4 regions of the Sphingobacterium sp. GW821-FHT03E03 genome follow, and region 1 is predicted to be linked to each of the others. Evidence: riboswitches for the same ligand, from Rfam matches in the RefSeq annotation. Region 1 holds a riboswitch; each other region holds the start of a gene.
What was found. Region 1 has a riboswitch for S-adenosylmethionine ahead of AC07UV_RS06690 (O-acetylhomoserine aminocarboxypropyltransferase/cysteine synthase family protein). Riboswitches for the same ligand answer to the same signal wherever they lie in the genome.

Region 1 (5,199 bases):
CTACGTATGGCCCTACTTTTTGGTGTTGGCGCATTGATCGGCATTCTGTTCCTAGACTTCAAATATACGTATTGGATTTTGCTGACCATCGCTATCGTAGCGAGACCGGCATTTTCGATGACCAAAACACGCAACATCGAACGGATTGTAGGTACATTTTCAGGTATTTTGATCGGCATCTTCTGTCTAGCATTCTTCCAAAGTCTCCCCTTATTACTGAGCCTATCGGCAATCGGTCTTTTTGGCTTCTTTCTATTCAACCGATCCAATTATATGGTCAGTGTTATTTTTATTACATTGGGCGTTGTCATTGCGCTAAACCTATTTGAAGGCAATATCGATCTTATTTTGGGCAGTCGTATGGCTTTTACATTGATAGGTGCATTTCTGACCATCGCAGGATACTTCTTGATTCCAGTACGCCAAAGCTCAAGCTTGGTCCATTTAGCAAAGGAGGTTGCAAGCTACAACCAACATTACTTCCAGATTATCAACCAACGGCTATCAGACAATCTACAGAGCTCCTTTGACATCCGGTTAGCACGTAAAAAGGCGCAAACAGCGATGGCACTATTTTCAGACTCCATCAACCAAATGAAGAAAGAACCTGAGCACAAATGGATAGATTGGTCCCATATCCACCATTTTCAAGCACTCTCCTATCGCGTCAATTCGCATCTAGTCGGACTTTCCATTTCCATCAGTAAAAAGAATCCGGAAGTCCTGCACAAAGACATCTATGTCAGAATAGATGAGTTAAAATCGTTATTGACAGATTTGGATCAAATAGCGGAACATATCTCACCTAGTAAAAAATAAGGTGAAATTCCGTCCTTAAAAAGTAAATAACCACGTGATTTTCAACTCAGCCTATATTTCTGTAGGTTATTGGGAACATGTATTTACAAAATAGTTTTAATTAAAAAATTGTTTTTCTTTTGCATTAATAGAAAAGAAGTTTATATTTGCAGTGTCTTCAGATGAAGATTTCTAATCAACACCTTCCTTAATCAGCAGGTCTTGATTTATAAAGAAGTGGCGAGAGACTGGCTCTATGACCCACTGGCAACCTTCAATTTGGTTGAAAAGGTGCCAAATCCTGTCCAAAGCAATATCGTTTTGGAGCATATAAATGAAATAAGACAATGATTATTACATTACACAAAACCATCAACAATTTAGGTTCATTTCAGACGAACCAACTAATAGGTAAAGGAGCAACACATAGCATTGCCATGTCTATGCGAATGCGCATGCATATGCACCTCCCAACTTGTTAAGCATCATTCTCCTTTTTCCCGGATAACGATATTAATAGACCTTTTCAGCAGGTGTGTATGCTTCCTTTTTTTCCTTGTTAACATTTTTTTGAACCCTTAAAATCTGATATATTATGTCTTCCAACAAAAATCTAAAATTCGAAACGCTACAAGTTCACGCTGGCCAAGTGGCAGATCCAACCACTGGATCCAGAGCGGTACCTATATACCAAACATCTTCATTTGTATTTGAGAATGCTGAACATGGAGCCAATCTATTTGCGCTGAAACAATTTGGCAATATCTATACACGGATAATGAATCCTACGACGGATGTTTTTGAACAACGTATTGCAGCGTTGGAAGGTGGGGTTGCGGCTTTAGCTGTTGCTTCGGGTCAAGCGGCACAATTTATCGCCTTAAACAATATTCTTGAAAAGGGAGATAACTTTGTGGCAGGTTCTAATTTATACGGTGGTACATTTAACCAGTTTAAAGTTGCTTTCAAACGCTTGGGTATCGAAGCTCGTTTTGCGACCGATGCCGAAGCAGACAAAATTGAAGCTCTTATTGACGATAAAACAAAAGCTATCTATGTGGAGACCATCGGAAATCCTAGTTTCAACATTCCTGACTTTGAAAAAATTGCTGCTGTTGCTAAAAAATATGATTTACCTTTAATTGTTGATAATACGTTTGGTGCCGGAGGTTATCTGTTCAAACCATTGGAATATGGTGCACATGTCGTCGTTGAATCTGCAACAAAATGGATCGGCGGTCATGGCACAAGTATCGGTGGTGTCATCGTTGATGGCGGGAATTACAATTGGGGCAATGGAAAATACCCACAATTTTCCGAACCATCCGAGGGCTATCACGGCTTGGTATTCTCTGAAGTATTCGGTGAAAAAGGGCCTTTTGGCAATATTCAATTTGCTATCCGCGCCCGTGTTGAAGGTCTACGTGATTTTGGTCCGGCACTTTCTCCATTCAATTCATTCTTATTGTTACAAGGACTTGAAACACTGTCATTGCGCGTCCAACGCCATGTGGACAACACCTTAGAGGTTGCCAAATGGCTTGAAGCCCATCCACAGGTAGAGAAGGTAAATTATCCAGGATTAAAAAGTTCACCGAGTTTTGCCAATGCGCAAAAATATCTTAAAAACGGTTATGGTGCTGTCCTTTCCTTCCAGTTGAAGGGTGATGCTGCTCAAAAAGCTAATGCTTTTATCGACAGCCTAGAGCTCATCAGCCATTTGGCCAATGTAGGCGACACAAAATCATTGATCATCCATCCTGCTGCAACAACACACCAACAGTTAAGTGATGAAGATCAGGCAAATGCGGGTGTATTTCCGGGGTTATTGCGCCTTTCTGTAGGGATCGAACATATTGATGATATCAAAGCCGATCTACAACAAGCATTCGATAAGATCAAATAATCAGGTACATCCATTAATTTAAACGTAATGAGCAGGCATATTTATCAACATCCCGAGCCCTTTGTATTTGAAAACGGGAAGGAACTTGTCGATTTACAGATTAGCTACGAGGTATTTGGTGAACTCAATGCTGATCGCAGCAACGTAATCTGGGTCTGTCATGCCCTGACGGCAAATGCGAATGTATTGGACTGGTGGCCGGGCCTATTTGGTGCTAACGATCTATTTAATCCGAATGATTACTACATCGTATGTGCCAATGTAATAGGATCCGCCTACGGTAGTAGCAATCCCCTATCCATCAACCCGGCAACAGGTCAGCCTTATTACCTATCCTTTCCGGAGTTTACGGTAAAAGATCTGGTCAATGCACATCAATTGCTCGCAGCTCATTTGGATATCAATAAACTTGAGGTTCTAATTGGCGGCTCGCTAGGTGGCCAACAGGCCCTAGAATGGGCCGCTTCCAACAGGATCGCAATCAATCAACTCATTGTTGTCGGCACCAATGCGGTACATTCCCCCTGGGGAATCGCTTTTAATGAAAGCCAACGTTTAGCAATTACAGCAGACCGGACCTTCTATGCCAACCATCCCGATGGTGGTAAAAAAGGGCTTAAAGTTGCTCGCTCGATTGCGCTGTTATCCTATCGCAATTATATCACCTATGACCATACACAACGGGATGAGGATGACAGTATAGTGAATGAGTATAAAGCTGCCTCTTATCAAAATTATCAAGGCGAAAAACTTGTCAAACGCTATAATGCATATAGTTATTTCTACCTGACAAAGGCCATGGACAGTCACAATTTAGCCCGAGGAAGGACTTCTTTGGAGGCAGCATTGTCCGGGATCAGCTGTCCGACATTGGTATTAGCTGTCAATACCGATGTATTGTTCCCGCCAGCCGAACAGCGATTTATAGCGCAGCATATTCCAAATGCAACTTATCAGGAGATCGAATCAAGCTATGGCCATGATGGATTTTTGATAGAGACAAAAAAACTGACTGCTATTATCCATAATTTTTTAAAGAATAAGAAAGCGTATATCAACGAATTAGTCTAAGAGAAGTAAACAATTATATAAGAGAATTTAAGAAGAGATATGAGTAATAAATTAACGATAGGGATGTTTGGGTTTGGCGTGGTAGGCCAAGGTCTCTACGACATTATCAAAACCAAAAATCTGAATCTGGAAATCAAGAAATTTGTCATCAAAAATGCGGACAAAAAACGTACGTTACCAGCGGATCTGTTTTCAACAGATGCTGAGGCAATCCTGGCGGATCCAGAAATCAACACTGTTGTCGAACTGATCGATGATGCCGAAGCTGCATACAAACTGACTGTACGCGCATTGAAATCAGGCAAAAATGTGGTATCTGCAAATAAAAAGATGATTGCCAGTCACCTCGAAGAGTTGGTAGATATTCAACATGAATATGGTACCAGCCTACTTTATGAAGGCGCTGTCTGTGGAAGTATTCCTATTATCCGTAACTTGGAAGAATACTATGATAACGAGCTTTTGCATTCGGTCAGCGGTATATTCAACGGATCTTCCAACTACATTCTTTCGAAAGTCTTTAATGAAAACCAACAGTATGCAGATGCGCTAAAAAAAGCGCAGGAACTGGGTTTTGCTGAAACAGATCCTACTCTTGATGTTGGCGGATATGACCCTAAATTTAAAGTCTGTATCGTCGCTTCACATGCTTATGGTATCTATGTCAAACCAAATGATGTCTTCAACATCGGTATTGACAAATTGGGTCAACAGGATATTCGCTTTGCAAAGGAAAAGAACTTAAAAATCAAGTTGATCCCTACAGCCAAAGAGATCGACGGTAATAAGGTCGTGCTTTATGTACTTCCTCGTTTGGTAGGTAAAGAAAGCATGTTATACAATGTAGAAAATGAAAATAACGGTGTATTGGTCAAAGCTGCCTTTGCGGATGAGCAATTCTTCTATGGCAAAGGTGCGGGCGGTCACCCTACTGGCTCGGCAGTATTGTCGGATATTGCCGCATTACGCTACGGTTACCGTTATGAATATAAAAAGCATTTAGAATCCAGTGCCTTAAACTATAGCCAAGATTATCTGCTCAAGGTCTATTTAAGATACACTGACGATCAACTGATTGAAAAATTAAATTTCAGTGAGATCACAGAAAGATATTACGCAGCAGATTTCAAATATGTTATTGGCTATATTAATCTTCAACAAATTGCAGCTCACAAGGCGGATTTGGACCAAGAGGGCAATTTCATTGCTGAGATCGCGTAGGCAATCAACAAACCAACCTACCATTAAGGGGTGTTCCAAAGAATTTGGACACCCCTATTTTTTTGGAACACATTCCCGGCAGTCTCTTTTTTAATTATTCGATCCCGGGCAAGTTAGCTTTTACTTTTTGGGTACCTACTGCTATTAATTAGCAACTACATCTATGAACAAACCTTAGTTTGTACTAGTGTTGCTTTTTAAAT
Region 2 (5,199 bases), on a different contig from region 1:
TTTGTAACAATTCAACTAAAGCAGCAGATGGGATGTGGGAATGGCTCAGAATCACAGCATGTAATGAGCTCATTATGCTATTGAAAATATATATTTGCAAAACATAATTTCATGAAGAAAAATAGTATTGTATTAATCATTGGACTAATGTCTTTGGCACTAATCGGGGTATTGGCTATGCAATTCTATTTTCTACGAGATTCCTACCGTCAAAAATCACAGCTCTTTGACGAGTCCGTCAATGCCGCGCTTACTGCTGTTGCCGGAAAGCTCGAGCGACGTGAAGTTGTAGATTTCGCAAAAGTACAACAGGAGCGTAATATCGAAAAATCCAAACAGGAGCAGGCAAAGCAACAACAGTTGACCGAACAGCTGCAACTGCAAACTCAGATTGAGGACCTGAGAGGCAAATTGGACCATATATATCAAAAATATAAATTAGAAGAAGATAGATTAAAAGCAACCTATCCAAATATTATTAATATTGAAAACTGGTTTTACGAAACCTATGTCAAACGAACACAATACCAAGATCTCGTTGAAATTAATATCGTTAAAACCCCAACAAGTGGACTATATTACCAAGAAGATATTCTTGTTTCCGCAACAAAAACGATTCCACGTGTAGAAGGGAAAGACGATAGTACTCGGTTTCTAGTTGTTCATATCGATGATTTCAAAAGGTTGCTTGCAAAAAGTATCATCGCTCTTCCCCCAAGGTCTAACCCAAAGCTGTCGAAACGAATTTTTGAGTTAGAAACCAAATTAAATAAACTGTCGAAAAAAAATGCAGGCTACGGTTTCAATGTTTACGATTCTGTTGCCATGCTTGGTGGTAAAAAAGCTGATTACATCGAAGATGTCGCTATCGGAATGGAATTGGCGAAAAGACCACTTAAGGATCGGTTGAACATTATTATTGTCCAAGAACTCCTAAAGGAAGAATTGATCCATCGTGACATCAAGGCACCGTTTAATATCGAGATATGGAGCACCAGCAATATTTTGCTAAATAATATTCTCAATGAGGCCGAACTAAACAATCCCATAAATACCACAAAGTATTCTACAGCTCTTTTTAAAGGCGATGTTGGCGCTGCGCCGGGCAAGCTGACCATATACTTCCCCAACAAAAAAGCAATCATAGCAGACAACATGAGCTACTTGCTACTTCCTATGCTCACCCTTTTGTTTCTATTGGTCGGATGTTTTGCTTATACTCTCATCATTATCTTTAGACAAAAGAAGGTATCTGAGATGAAAACTGACTTCATTAATAACATGACCCATGAGTTTAAAACTCCTGTGGCCACGATTATGATCGCCAGTGAATCACTCAAGGATCCGGACATCAATGCGGACCACAAACGTGTACAGAAATTGGCCAATATCATTTACGATGAGAATGTTCGCCTCGGAAATCATATTGAGCGGGTATTAGACTTAGCAAAACTGGAGAAAGAAACATTAAAACTTGATCGTGAAGATGTCCATATCAATGACCTTGTAGCCGCTGTCACAGACAGTATGCAGCTCCGGATGCAGAATATCGGCGGAAAATTCAGTATCGATCTCGCCGCGACAAAAGATATTGTTGTCGGAGATGAGCTGCATTTCTCCAATGTATTTTACAATCTAATGGACAATGCAATTAAGTACAGTAAAGGAGATCTACATGTAAATATCGGTTCTAAAAATATTGGCGATAACATTGTTATCACCATCGCAGACAACGGAATCGGCATGAGTAGGGATCACCTTCAAAAGATATTCGATCAATTTTATCGTATCCCCACCGGAAATGTCCACAACGTTAAAGGTTTTGGTCTGGGCTTAAGTTATGTTCAGGATATTTTGAGAAGACTCAATGGAAGAATCACCGTAAAAAGTGAGAAAGATAAGGGCACAACCTTTGAAGTAATTTTGCCCGTAAAAAAATAACACGTTCCTTTTTTGTATATTCAGGGAACATTAGTGAAAATTAATAGATTCATTATGCAAAAGATATTATTAGCAGAGGATGATCCCAATTTGGGGGATCTTTTAAAGGACTATCTCGAATTAAAGGGAAAATTTGACGTTACGCTCTGTATTGATGGAGACGAAGCCGTTTCCCAGTTCAAAAAAAATGATTATGATTTATGCATTTTCGATGTCATGATGCCTAAAAAAGACGGTTTTACCGTGGGCCGTGAGATCAGAAAAACAAATAGTACCGTACCGATTATCTTCGCCACTGCAAAAGGCATGATGGAGGACAAGACAGAAGCGTTTGAATTGGGTGGAGATGATTATATCACAAAACCTTTCCGTGTTGAGGAGTTACTTCTTCGGATTAATGCTTTATTGAAACGAAGTGTCAGAGATAAAGAGGATGAAGTAGTTGCAGATAAGTTTGAAATTGGAGATTACTTTTTCGACTATACAAGTCAGCAGATTTCTTACAAAGGTCAGATGCAAAAACTATCGACAAAAGAGGCTGAATTACTTCGCCTACTTTGTTTAAAAAAGAATGATGTTTTGACTAGGGAAGAAGCTTTATTAAAAATATGGCATGACGACAATTACTTCACAGGTAGAAGTATGGACGTATTCCTGAGCAAACTTCGTAAATACCTAAGAGAAGACAGCAAGGTTGAAATCGTCAATGTCCACGGAAAAGGTTACAAACTCCTGGTGAGTTAAAGGCATAGAGGGTGAGATACCAATGCGTGATTTCACCCTCCTTTCCAATGAAAAGAAAGAAATAAAACATTTCTATCCTTAGTAGAATATAAAAAATAGATGCACTTTTATAAAAAATTTGCATATCAAAAAGAAATGTTCTAACTTAGCATCGCTTATAGAGAAAGGCAGAGGGAATAGACCCGATGAAGCCTTAGCAACCTGTCCCTTGACAAGGTGCTAAATTCTACCCTACTTGATATGGGAATGATAAGCCGAAGTCACCAAATTCTAGTGTGTCCTTCTCTCTCTAGCAAGAAATATAGTTGAAAAGAAATATTAAAAACATTATTATGTTATTGACTAACAATTTAGGTTACCCTCGTGTGGGCGCGTTCCGCGAATTGAAAAAAGCCAATGAGGCCTATTGGGCTAAAAAATCTTCTGTTGAGGAATTATTGGACACAGCAAAAAAAATTCGTGAAGGCAATTGGAAAACACAAAAAGATGCTGGAATAGATTTGATCCCTTCCAACGACTTCTCTTTTTACGATCAAGTATTGGATTTAACCCTTACTGTTGGTGCAATTCCTGCTCGTTACCATTCTTTGTTGAATAAAGTAGACAACAACTACAGCTTAGACTTATATTTTGCAATGGCGCGCGGTTTCCAACAAAAGGGAATTGATGTGACTGCAATGGAAATGACCAAGTGGTTGGATACCAACTACCACTATATGGTTCCTGAATTCACAAAAGATCAAGAGTTCAAATTGACTTCTGAGAAATTCTTAAATGAATACAACGAAGCAAAATCATTGGGTATTGAGACAAAACCTGTTTTATTAGGCCCAATCACTTACCTTTTGATCGGTAAAGAAAAAGAAGCTGGTTTCGACCGTATCGACCTATTGGACAAATTAGTTCCTGTATATGAGCAAATCTTGTCTAAATTGGCGGAAGCTGGAGCACAATATGTTCAGATCGACGAGCCTTTCTTGGCTTTAGATTTAGATGCAAAAGTAAAAGCATTATACCAACCTACGTTTGAGAAATTGGCTGCTGCTGCCAAAAACATCAAATTGATCGCGACAACTTACTTCGAAGCTTTAAAAGACAACGAAGATATCGCGGTTAACTTACCTATCCATGCATTACACTTGGATTTAGTACGTGGAGAAAACCAATTGGATACAGTTTTAGCTAAAGTTCCAGCTTCATTGACATTATCATTAGGTATTGTTGAAGGCCGTAACATCTGGAAAAACGATTACGAAAAATCATTGGTTAAAATCAAACAAGCAGTTGATGCATTAGGCAAAGACCGCGTTTGGATTGCTCCTTCTTCCTCTTTATTGCACGTTCCTTTTGACTTAGATAATGAGCATAATGAGCAATCATTACCTGCTGAAGTTAAAAACTGGTTAGCATTCGCAAAACAAAAATTAGCAGAGGTAAAAGATCTAGCTATTTTAGCAGAAGGTGAAGTTGATGCAGAAACAACAAAACGTTTCGAAGCCAACAAAACTGCTGCAGAAAGCCGCCGTACTTCTCCGTTGATCCACAAACCGGAAGTTAAAACACGGACAAGCAACATTACTGATGATGATGCAAAACGTACATCAGTTTTTGCTGACCGTAAAGCGGCACAACAATCGAAATTCAACTTACCAGCATTCCCTACGACAACAATCGGTTCTTTCCCACAAACAAAAGATGTGCGTAAATGGAGAGCTGATCTGAAAAAGGGATCGATCACACAAGAAGAATACGATAAAGCGATTGCTGAAGAAACAGAAAATACAATCCGCCTTCAAGAGCAATTGGATATTGACGTATTGGTTCACGGTGAGTTCGAACGTAATGATATGGTTGAATACTTCGGTGAGCAATTAGCTGGATATGCATTTACACAAAACGGTTGGGTACAATCCTATGGTTCACGTTGTGTAAAACCTCCAATTATTTATGGAGATGTATACCGTCCAGAAGATATGACTGTACGTTGGTCTTCATACGCTCAATCATTGACAAACCGTCCGGTTAAAGGGATGTTGACTGGTCCTGTAACAATCTTACAATGGTCTTTCGTACGTAACGATCAACCACGATCAACCACAACTTACCAAATCGCATTGGCGATCTTAGACGAAGTACAAGCTTTGGAAAAAGCAGGTATCAAAATCATTCAGATCGATGAGCCAGCGATCCGCGAGGGATTACCATTGCGCAAAGCAGATCAAAAAGATTACTTAAACTGGGCTGTACGTGCATTCCGTGTATCTTCATCTAATGTAGAGGATGATACGCAGATCCACACACACATGTGTTACTCTGAGTTCAACAATGTAATCGAAGATATCGCAGCAATGGATGCAGACGTAATTACAATTGAGACTTCCCGTTCACAAATGAAATTATTGAATGCTTTTGCTGGTGATTTCAAATACCCGAACGATATCGGTCCCGGTGTATACGATATCCACTCACCACGCGTACCAAGCAAAGATGAGATGGTAGACCTATTGCGCAAAG
Region 3 (5,199 bases), on a different contig from region 1:
ATCATCCCAATTTTGATGTGCCAGAATAATTGGTCCACTCAACAGCGCAAAAGATAATCCCGTAGCCATGGCATAGCGGTTATTGAGAAAACGTTTTAAAAAGCGCATCAGTGCAATTGTACCCAGTCCGATCCAGATCGCAAAAGCATAGAAAGATCCTGCATAAGCATAATCACGTTCACGGGGTTGCAGTGGTGTCTGATTGAGATATACAACAATCGCTACACCCGTAAAAACAAACAGCAAAGTCAACACCAAAGTGTAGGGTTTATTGTTTTTATACAACCAGATCGCTCCAGCTATCCCCAATAACAAAGGCAAGAAAAAGTATGTATTTCGGCTGGGATCATGTTGCTGTGACTCCGAAAGATCATGTTGCCCACCAAGGCGCCAATTATCTAGCGTTTTCACTCCTGAGAGCCAATTGCCCTCCGTGTAGGATCCATAGCCTTGCTTGTCATTCTGCCGGCCAACAAAATTCCATAAGAAGTAACGGGCATACATTTCTCCCAATTGAAAATTAAAGAAAAACTCAAAGTTATCGGAGAACTGTGGTCTTTCGCCCTCTTTCAACTTGAGATAACTTCTATAGTAGGCTTGATGATTTGCATCCTGGCTATAGATACGTGGAAAAAATGTTTCGCGATCAAATGTATACTTATCAACCTGTGTAAATGCCGTATAATTGGATTCATCTTTCCGATAACTGGTCTTGCTTTGGACATCCACAGCCCTTGAATCATAATATGGACCTTTGACCAGAGGCTCTCGCGTATACTGCTCCCGCCCTAAGTAACCCAAAAACGAAAAGACATTATCAGGCGCATTGTTATTTAAGGATGGATTTGCCTTTCCACGGATCAGCACCATGGTATAAGAACTATAACCAAACAGAATAAAGCAAAATACCAATAAAGCTGTATTTAACGTATACATGCGTTTTCTATGGGAATAAAAAAGACCATATACAATTGAGCCAGCGAAAAGTAGACATAACAAAAGAATTCCTGTACCAAATCCCAGTCCAAAAGAATTCACAAACACTAGATCTATTTTGGAAGCAAAACCGATCAGCCACTGAATAACGCCCCAAAGGATTGCTGCAAGAACCAATATCCCTAATAAAAATGCCTTTATAATACCTTTAAAATTAATTTCTGAAGTCCTTTTAAAATACACCACCATGGCTATGGCCGGAATAGCCAAAAGATTTAACAGGTGGACTCCGATCGAAAGCCCCATGACGAAAGCGATAAAAATCAGCCAGCGGTCACTTCCATTCTGATCCGCACGCACTTCCCATTTAAAAATCGCCCAGAAAACCACGGCTGTACAAAGTGAAGACATCGCATACACTTCGGATTCTACGGCCGAATACCAGAAGGTATCACTGAAACTAAAGGCCATAGCCCCCACTGCACCCGCTCCAAAGATCTGTAAATAGTAAGAAAAAGCAGATTGCTGTGGCTTCTTTACAATCTTCCGAGCAATCGCTGTGATTGTCCAAAATAAAAATGTCACCGTCAGACCGCTACAGACTGCCGAACCAATATTCATCCAGTAGGCGACCTGCCCTGTATTACCGAAAGCCAGATTGGAAAAAACATTCTGAATAAGTAAAAATAGCGGAGCGCCAGGTTGATGTGCCACCTCAAGTTTATACGCACAGGCGATAAATTCACCACAATCCCACCAGCTCACGGTCTTTTCGACAGTAACAATGTAGACAAAAGTAGCAATGAGGCCACAGGCCAAACCAAATCGTGAGTTTAATTTATTATACATCATAAGGACAATTGGTGTATATCTTATTTTTTTAGTGCTTTAAATTAAATAGTTATCTCGATTTAAAAATGTTAATTAACACTATTTAACACTACCGTCTAACTAAAAATATTTTTTGAAAGAGGCCACTTCTATAGTGAAAAGAGAAATGCTGATTTTGAAAGCAGGGGTAATGGCATACTTCATCCCATAAGCTACATAGGCCATGGAGTAAATGCGATTCATTTCACAAGTCCAAAACGGTATATCCGCTATAGGTTCAATAAAAAAGCGAGGGAAAATCCCTCGCTTCTCTTATATTTTTTAGGCTAACTTCTCGACAATCTTTTTCGTTGGCCCAGGATTACTCATGGTATAAAAGTGCAATACTGGCGCACCAAATTTAATCAGTTCCTGACATTGCTGCACAAGCCATTCTTCGCCTACTTGCCTTACATCAGCATTAGTTTTACATGCTGCAACTGCATCACTCAATTCCTCAGGAATATCCAGGTGGAAAATTCTTGGCAAAGTAACCAATTGTTTTTTGGTCGTCAATGGTTTTAGGCCTGGAATGATAGGCACATGGATTCCATTGTCACGGCATTTGGTCACGAATTCCTTATACTTCTCCACGTTAAAGAACATTTGAGTTACAATAAACTCAGCACCCATATCCACTTTTTGCTTCAGATATTTAAAATCAGTATTGAAATTAGGGGATTCAAAGTGTTTCTCAGGGTATCCTGCGACACCAATACAAAAATCGGTTTTTTCAGATGTGATAATATCTTCGTGGAGGTACTTCCCTTTATTCATATCCGTTACCTGTTCCAATAGATCCGTTGCAAAAGCGTGTCCGCCTTCACTTGGAATAAAATCAGCATCTCCTTTACGTGCATCACCTCGTAATACCAATACGTTATCGATACCCAAGAAATTTAAGTCGATCAGAGCATTTTCAGTTTCCTCTTTGGTAAAGCCACCACATATCAGATGGGGTACTGCGTCCACTTTATACTTATTCATGATCGCAGCGCATATCGCCACTGTTCCTGGTCGCTTGCGATAAGATACACGTTCCAACAGCCCACTTGCATGTTCCTTATAGATATAATCTTCCCGATGATAGGTTACATCAATAAAGGGAGGTTTAAATTCCATCAGTTCATCCATTGTTTTAAAAATACTTTGGATGCCCTGTCCCTTTGCAGGAGGTAATAGCTCAAAAGAAAACAATGTTTTTCCTTTAGCATTCTGGATATGGTCGATAATCTTCATTAAAAAACTGTTTTAAGTTTGGGTTGGCTTACATCGAAACGCACAAGTCGAGGATATGTCTATCTGCATGTAACTTATCTTTCCCACATGGAGCAGGGTAGAATTTAGCACCTTGAACAATACAGGTTGCTAAGGCTTCACTGGGTCTAGTCCCTCGGCCTTTCTCTATAAGCGTTGCTAATATCGTCTTAAAAAACCAAACAACAAAAATATTTTTTCGAAAAGCTATAAATTATAGCAACAAAGCTGTCGTTTTCCCAGATTTTACCATGCAAATTATTTCAAAGTTGAAAGAGAATTACGTAGATTCTTTAAATAGAATGTGATTAGCAACAGACCTGAGACACTATATTTCTCCTTCTCTCCGTACTTAAATCCATCCATTAAATATTTATAGGCAACCAATGCATTCTCCTCGTTGTAAAATAGCTCTTTCCATGAAACAGGAACGTCTTCCCATTGTTTCAGTACAATGCCATTTTGCGCATAAGTAATTGGAGATTCAATCCCATCTATCTTATAATCACTATGGACGCCAGAATTTGAGATGTGCTGAAAGTATGCAATAGAATAATCTAAAAAGTTTAATGCCCGGGCCTTTACCTCTTGATCATTTTCAGCACTTGTCGGAATATTACGCCAAAGATTGACTACACTATCAAATTTACTAGGCTGCTCGCGAATGGGTGTTTTGTCCAATTCAAAATTGAGAAACAACCGTTCCGTATTTGGCAAATGGGCTGAATTGAATTGGGAGAAATCACCTTTCAATTGTACGAAATTCTTTTTTACTTGAATTATATCCAAAGAGAGGGTTCCCTTTTTATCATCCACCAATTCAATTTTATCCCCTTCAAATCGATATTTGCCATAGATTAAGATATCACCTATCGCGAGGACAAATTGTCCTTTATCCTGAAGGGAGAGAAAGGAACGATGATGAAGTGGATGATCACAATATGTATCAGGTTCAATATTTAGTGGATCCTTAGCTTTGGCCTCTAGGTAGCCGTCATTGGTATAACCACAGATAACTTGATAATTTCCGATCGGAAATTCTTTTTTCTTCCCAAAGAAAGCGCAAGAGGATAAGAATATCGTTGAAATAATTAGCAGTAATAGTTTCAAGACAGATCGTTTATAATGGTCAATATATTGATTATTCAGTACCAATTTAAACAAAATCCATCAGAGTAAGAGATCCCTGACTGTCCCAAGACAAAAATTTTGTCAGATGAAGCAAAATACGATTTAAAACCTCAACTTAATGAATCGAAAAAGGTCTAAATTCCTTTACGAACTTAGACCTTTTTCGATTCAAATTTATAGGAATCAAGACGGACCCTCCAAAGTAAATTCCGATTTGTAATCAAGGATTAATTTACAAGACGTCCACTTTTATTCTTTATAAAGATCAACTAACCCTTCAGGCAATTCCACTTCAATAATCTCTTCTTCTCCATCTATGCCAACGATTAAGTCGTCGGATAGTGGGAACATCAATTCTTTACCGTCCATATCAACTGTCGCGACGAATTGTTGTGGAAATTCCTGTACATCTGTAATTTTCCCCAGTTCACCATGAGTTTCATCAATCACCAAAAAGCCGATCAAATCCGTATATCTAAAATCATCGGGATCCCGTTCTGGCATTTTATCATTGGGTAGATAAACCTTTTTGTGAACGAGCACCTGTGCCTTGTCGATATGATCGACATCTTCAAATGTCACGTAGGCGGTACTATTTTTCTGCAGTTTTATAGCATCGATAAAATAAGGTACAAGCTTTTTGTTGACCTCCAAAAAAACGACATCTATATCCAAACTCTCATAGTCTTCAAATTCGAAAAACAGTTGCATCTCGCCTTTTAGACCTCGTGTTTTGCTGATATAGCCTATATAAAAACTTTGATCAATAGTCATTTTGTAGTATTGCGTATTGGGATATTAGTATTGAGATGCTTTTCTTTCCAGCTTCCACTGTAAATTCAGCATCTATTTAATTTTCATTTTCTTGTATAGCGGTATGATGGTATAGCTGCTCCTATTTTAAATTAGAGCAATCAGCATCACATTTTAACACATAAACTATTTTATTAAAAAAGCCGGCTCAAGATTGAGTCGGCTTTCTCGAATACTTTATGAAAGAATTAA
Region 4 (5,199 bases), on a different contig from region 1:
AATGCGACGAAAAAAAGTTCAATGTCTTTCTGTTATTTTTTTGCGTTGCAAACTTAGACACTAATTGAAAAATGAATTTCTTCACAAACGCCAATATGTTATGTAAAAAAGACATTTTTCAATCAATTTTCCACAAAAGGACAAAATCTGCCAAAACCAGGACCAAGCTGTCCTTGGTGTCAACCTCTTCTAGTGGCAATTCTCCGCATGCTAATTGGCTAAAAAACAGCACAACAGCACTAAGTTCGTATGCAGATAAAAGATCTAGCAGAAAATTCTTCGAAATAATTTAGTGGGGGAATTTTTGTTAGCACAGCCTCTTCTCCGGATAATACCATTTCTGGGGAAATGGAGGTTAAAAACTGTATGAAATCACTATGCAACAAATACATATTCACATTTATTACAGAATAAAAATGAACGCGGGACAGGAGCTCAATAAAAAATAGAAGATTCCTTATAGGGAATCTTCTATTGCGTTCCAGAGTTCAATGCGCTTTTGAAGCGCCTCTTTACTGACTATTTTCATTTCTTCCCACTTCTCATCATCCTCTTTGGCCAAATCGCTGATCATCTGCATTGCCAAAGGGCCATGCTCATCACCGTCCAAATCAATATGACGTTGGAAATAGTAGATAAAATTATCTAAGCTCGATTCAGGGAAGTTGGTTTTCAGCTCCTGCAAAATGGAGGTAAACATACCCGGGATAAGATCCTCACGACCAAATGTAAAGGCAGCAGCAATTTTATGTACCTCCCCTTCTTCGATCAATTCAAAAGTAAAATTCAGAAAATCCTTGATCCTTTTATCCAAGGTTGTCAATGCAATGGCATCAAAAATACTTTTGGATTTCTTGGCGCTCACGATAAACTTGTTAACCAGGTGCAGGTCTGCCCCCATTTCACTCATTGCGTCCAGATACATTTCAAAATGGCTCAAACGGCGACCATCGATATATTCGTCGGATTCTTCCGCTAATACAATTTCGTTAATCAGATAGCGTGTCGAAGGGTGCTCACTTGCAAACCAAGGTAAAGTTGTGCAGGTCAATTTAATCTGCAAAGCTTTTAATAAAGACATAAAATCCCATACAGCGTACGCATGCCCTTCAGTAAAAGAACGTAGATTCTTGATCGTTTTGATTTTAGGATACAAGGAGTGTTGCAATAATACCTCGCGTTCGGCAGCAATGTATTCGTTAATTTCCGCAATTCTATTCATGCCGCAAAAGTATTGTCTTATCTCTGTTTTTTAAAGTATTTTCGACGAGATTACAGTAACATGATAAATTATCGGTCAAGCTATCCACTTCATAACCAAACCACAGCCAAAAAACCAAACTCACTTTTGCCGGCCTTAGTCTTCTTATCCACGCCCAATTACCAAAAAAACAAAAATATTTTTAATATTAAAAAATAATCTACTATATTTGTAGAGTATTCAGAATTGCATGATGCAATACCAACCGAGTGTAGACACCGCGGTGGTAAATTAATACGGGTTTCGACCAAAATAAACGTTATACAACGGTTATTTTTCCCCAACAAGATCTGGATACAGTTTATGGTTTAATCCTTTAAATTTTTAAATTGTATGGCTACAACAACAAATCTTTACCAACACTTACTGGAAAAATTCAGCTACTATTCCACAGACGAACTAATACAGCTCAATAACGATACAATCTTGGGACAGGGTTGGGGCTCGGCCAAAGCGACCTTTCGGACAGCGCTGCTCAGTACTTTCTCCAAAAGAGGACTGGATCTATCCAACATCATTTCCAAGGAAGACGGTTTTACCTCAGTGAAGCATGTCCCTGTACGTTTGGAACACAATGTATTGATTCCATTGCAATCTTAAGACAGCAGTCATAGCACTTTCAGCGCAGAAGTACCGACTACCGTCTTGTCTTCTCTGTTTTTCATATTTACATGTAATTGTGTATAACACATGTGTATGCAATGAGATTTTTAAGACAAAAGGATCCCCGGCCTGCAAAAATTGCAGACTAGGGACCCTTTTATTTTTCTTTTGTATGATAGGCGACCCAGTTATGATCTATACATACCTGAAGTTGATGTGATTTGGGTGAATAAATCTGATAGTTCAGTATCTTACCATCTTTCCATTCCATGTCTATGGTATGATTTCCTTTGATGCGCATTCCCCTGACCTGACCTTCTTTTTTCCAGGCTTCAGGGGTCGCCGGTAGAAGATACACCGTATCCTGATGGGACTGCACCAGCATCTCGGCAATACCAGCTGCTCCACCAAAATTACCATCGATCTGAAATGGGGGGCCTGCTGTTAACAAATTGGCATAAACACCGCCCCCAGCACCATAATTAATATGTGTATCGACACGTGGTGTCATCAGCTGCCGAAATAATTTATAGGCCCGTTCGCCCTCATGCAATCTGGTCCAAAACAAGAGTTTATGGGAAATGGCCCAGCTCGGCCCATCATCTCCCCGTACATCTAGGCTTTTTTTAGCGGCTAGCTGCCAGTCTGGATGTTCATCATAACGGATCAAATAGCCTGGATACAAACCATACAAATGCGAGATATGCCGATGCTGCGGATCAACTTCTTCATAATCTTCGATCCATTCCATGATACGGCCATCTTTGGCTAGCTGCACTGCCGGTGCTAAGCGTTTCAATTGCGCTGAAACCTTCGTTAAAAAAGGATCCGATTGTTTGCCCAATAATCCCGCTGCATGAATGATATTTCCAAATAATTCACGTACGATCTGATTATCTATCGTTGGTCCCATCGTGACGTTTGCCTGGTGGCCATTAGGAAGCTTAAAGGAATTTTCGGGAGATACCGATGGCGAAGTCAACAGCCAACCTTTACCGGGGTATTCAGTCAAGGCGCTGGCGTAAAACTGTGCTGCCCCATAGAGAATCGGGTATATGCGTCGTAGATAATCTATATCTTCGGTATAGAGGTAATGTTCCCAAAGGTTATTGCAGAGCCAGCCCGAGCCCGCATTGGCAATTCCCCAGGAAGCAGACTCTCCGGGTTCGGTATAGCCCCATACATTGGTGATCACATGGGCTACCCAGCCCGGTGCATTATAGTATGCTTTCGCGGTCTTCGCCCCCGGGGCCATAAGGCCTTCCACAAGCCCCACCAAGGGTTCATTGAGCTCGCCCAAATTGGCCGCCCCGAGGTGCCAATGGTTCATTTGCACATTGATATCCAGGTGGTAGTCCCCATTCCAGGGTGTCTGAATCTGATTTGCCCATAGCCCTTGTAAATTCGGCGGCAGCAGACCTAAACGCGTACTGCTAATACTAAGGTAGCGACCATACTGATAAAATAAGGCTGCCAGCCCCGGATCCTGATCCGGTTCTTTACCAAAGGCCACCAAACGCTCATCGGTCGGTAAGTCATCTTTCGACTGCCCCAATCGAAGCGACAAACGGTTGAACATGGCCAAATAGTTTCGCAGATGTTCGGCATACTGCTGGCTATAGGATTTTTTTAAAGCCTTTGTTAAAGTTTCGGTTGTTGTACGCTCAAAATCCTTGCCTTTAAAATCGGTATCTGTCGCCACATAAATCAGCACTTCGTCAGCCTGTTGAATAACAATAGATTGTCCTTTTACAAGCTGTTTCCCGCCTTTTATCTGCGCGCGGACACGTGTTTTAAACTGCATTCCTTTACCGTCCACACCATTATCCAATTGTCCCATCAAAATGAGCTCGCCATCTTTGGTCGTAGCAGTCGCCCTTTCGGGACGGTCAATCTTGATTTCCAGGCTTAGCTGGCCTTTTTTGCTACTCTGTAGACGAATAATACCCACATCGTCTGCAAAGCTTGTCCAATATTCCCGGTCATATTTTACGCCTTTGAGCTCATAGCTCGTTTTCACCAGGGCCTTTTCAATATCCAGCTCGCGGCGATAGTTTTGTACCGCAGCAATATCTGTTTTTCCATCAAATGCAAGCGTCAAATTGCCAAGAACTTGATAACAGCCCCATTGCTTACCACCCGATCCCGGGCCTTTGCAGATAAAATGTTGGTCAATCAATCCCTGAGCGAGGTCATTTTTCCCGTTTTTGATCAGGTTTCGAATGCTATCCAAGTACCTACTGGCTTCATAATTATTGGCATCCTGAGGGCTTCCCGACCATAGTGTAATATCGTTGAGTACAACATGTTCATTTATTAAGCCACCGTCGGGCATCATACCGATCTTTCCATTACCTAGAGGCAAGGTCTCCTCCCATTGCTTTGCCGGTTGCCGATACCAGAGTTTGCTCCCTTGCTCCTGCCCAAATAAGTTGCCCGAAAAAAAGAATAGCAGCATAGCACAAAGTATCCTATCTATTCCACGACCTATTTTTGGATATCTATTCATATCACCTTAGTTTTTTGTCCAGTCATCTGTCCGGAAAGGAGATCCGGCCATCCCAGCATCATTATACAAAATCAGGTCCGGGTTATCGGCCCAGCCGTAACGCACTGCCACCGGCGACAGCACTTCTTTAGCGAATACGATCAGCCTATTTCCCACCTGTTTGACCTCAGCGGGGTAAAAGACCTGATCTGCACCAGCAATGGTAAAACTACCTTTCAGTTTATCCCCATCTTTCAGCACCAGTTTTTTGCCCATAGGGTTAAAGCTGAGCTGCATCTCTGTCCCCTTTGTGATCCAATGTTCAAGGACAGGACCCGAATAAGGGATCTTCTTTCCATAAAGCTGCGCTGTTGCAATCCAGCCAAGCCTTCTACCGACATCCTGTTTATTTTTTGGATGAATATCCACTGCATCACCGATATCAGCAATAACAGCCATACCTGTGTAAGGCAGTTTGAGCGTTTGGCGCTGCGCCTCTCGTAATCTCGCCCATGAAGAAGATTGCGGTGCCGACTTCTTCTCCTTATAATTTGCCAATTGCACAAAATAAAAAGGCATCTTTTCGTTGTTCCACTGCTGGCGCCAGTCCTGAATCAGTGCTGGCAGCAGTTGCTCGTAAGGTGCATCTTTTGAATCTGCATTACTTTCTCCCTGATACCAAATGGCTCCTTTTATTTTAAAATCCACAAAAGGTTTAACCATAGCATTGTAGAGTACAGTCGGTCTATTGGGCCCCTCCATCGCGTTAGGCTTTGCGGGCAGCTTCGCCAGATCATAACCTACTTTGCATTTCCAGTCTCCAACGAGAGAAATCTGCTCCCCATTC

Region 2: linked by a shared signal. The riboswitch ahead of metE (5-methyltetrahydropteroyltriglutamate--homocysteine S-methyltransferase) and the one ahead of AC07UV_RS06690 (O-acetylhomoserine aminocarboxypropyltransferase/cysteine synthase family protein) in region 1 are both predicted to bind S-adenosylmethionine.
Region 3: linked by a shared signal. The riboswitch ahead of AC07UV_RS17130 (methylenetetrahydrofolate reductase) and the one ahead of AC07UV_RS06690 (O-acetylhomoserine aminocarboxypropyltransferase/cysteine synthase family protein) in region 1 are both predicted to bind S-adenosylmethionine.
Region 4: linked by a shared signal. The riboswitch ahead of AC07UV_RS10520 (5-oxoprolinase) and the one ahead of AC07UV_RS06690 (O-acetylhomoserine aminocarboxypropyltransferase/cysteine synthase family protein) in region 1 are both predicted to bind S-adenosylmethionine.

Annotation. Positions count from the first base shown of each region.
Region 1 covers NZ_JBWKUH010000004.1:50,003-55,201, reverse strand. Annotated here, with positions in the region: gene AC07UV_RS06695 (FUSC family protein) at 1-819, shown strand, start outside; SAM riboswitch class I at 1,023-1,135, shown strand; gene AC07UV_RS06690 (O-acetylhomoserine aminocarboxypropyltransferase/cysteine synthase family protein) at 1,394-2,704, shown strand; gene AC07UV_RS06685 (homoserine O-acetyltransferase family protein) at 2,732-3,775, shown strand; gene AC07UV_RS06680 (homoserine dehydrogenase) at 3,815-4,996, shown strand; gene AC07UV_RS06675 (GH92 family glycosyl hydrolase) at 5,171-5,199, opposite strand, start outside.
Region 2 covers NZ_JBWKUH010000003.1:136,984-142,182, forward strand. Annotated here, with positions in the region: gene AC07UV_RS05635 (ATP-binding protein) at 112-1,941, shown strand; gene AC07UV_RS05640 (response regulator transcription factor) at 1,996-2,685, shown strand; SAM riboswitch class I at 2,838-2,941, shown strand; gene metE (5-methyltetrahydropteroyltriglutamate--homocysteine S-methyltransferase) at 3,018-5,199, shown strand, end outside.
Region 3 covers NZ_JBWKUH010000016.1:47,224-52,422, reverse strand. Annotated here, with positions in the region: gene AC07UV_RS17135 (DUF2723 domain-containing protein) at 1-1,788, opposite strand, end outside; gene AC07UV_RS17130 (methylenetetrahydrofolate reductase) at 2,089-3,045, opposite strand; SAM riboswitch class I at 3,117-3,219, opposite strand; gene AC07UV_RS17125 (hypothetical protein) at 3,322-4,173, opposite strand; gene rimM (ribosome maturation factor RimM) at 4,444-4,968, opposite strand; gene AC07UV_RS17115 (30S ribosomal protein S16) at 5,196-5,199, opposite strand, start outside.
Region 4 covers NZ_JBWKUH010000007.1:19,128-24,326, reverse strand. Annotated here, with positions in the region: gene AC07UV_RS10530 (TolC family protein) at 1-85, opposite strand, end outside; gene AC07UV_RS10525 (DUF3050 domain-containing protein) at 458-1,222, opposite strand; SAM-I-IV-variant riboswitch at 1,433-1,526, shown strand; gene AC07UV_RS10520 (5-oxoprolinase) at 1,595-1,861, shown strand; gene AC07UV_RS10515 (glycoside hydrolase family 95 protein) at 2,022-4,373, opposite strand; gene AC07UV_RS10510 (sialate O-acetylesterase) at 4,380-5,199, opposite strand, start outside.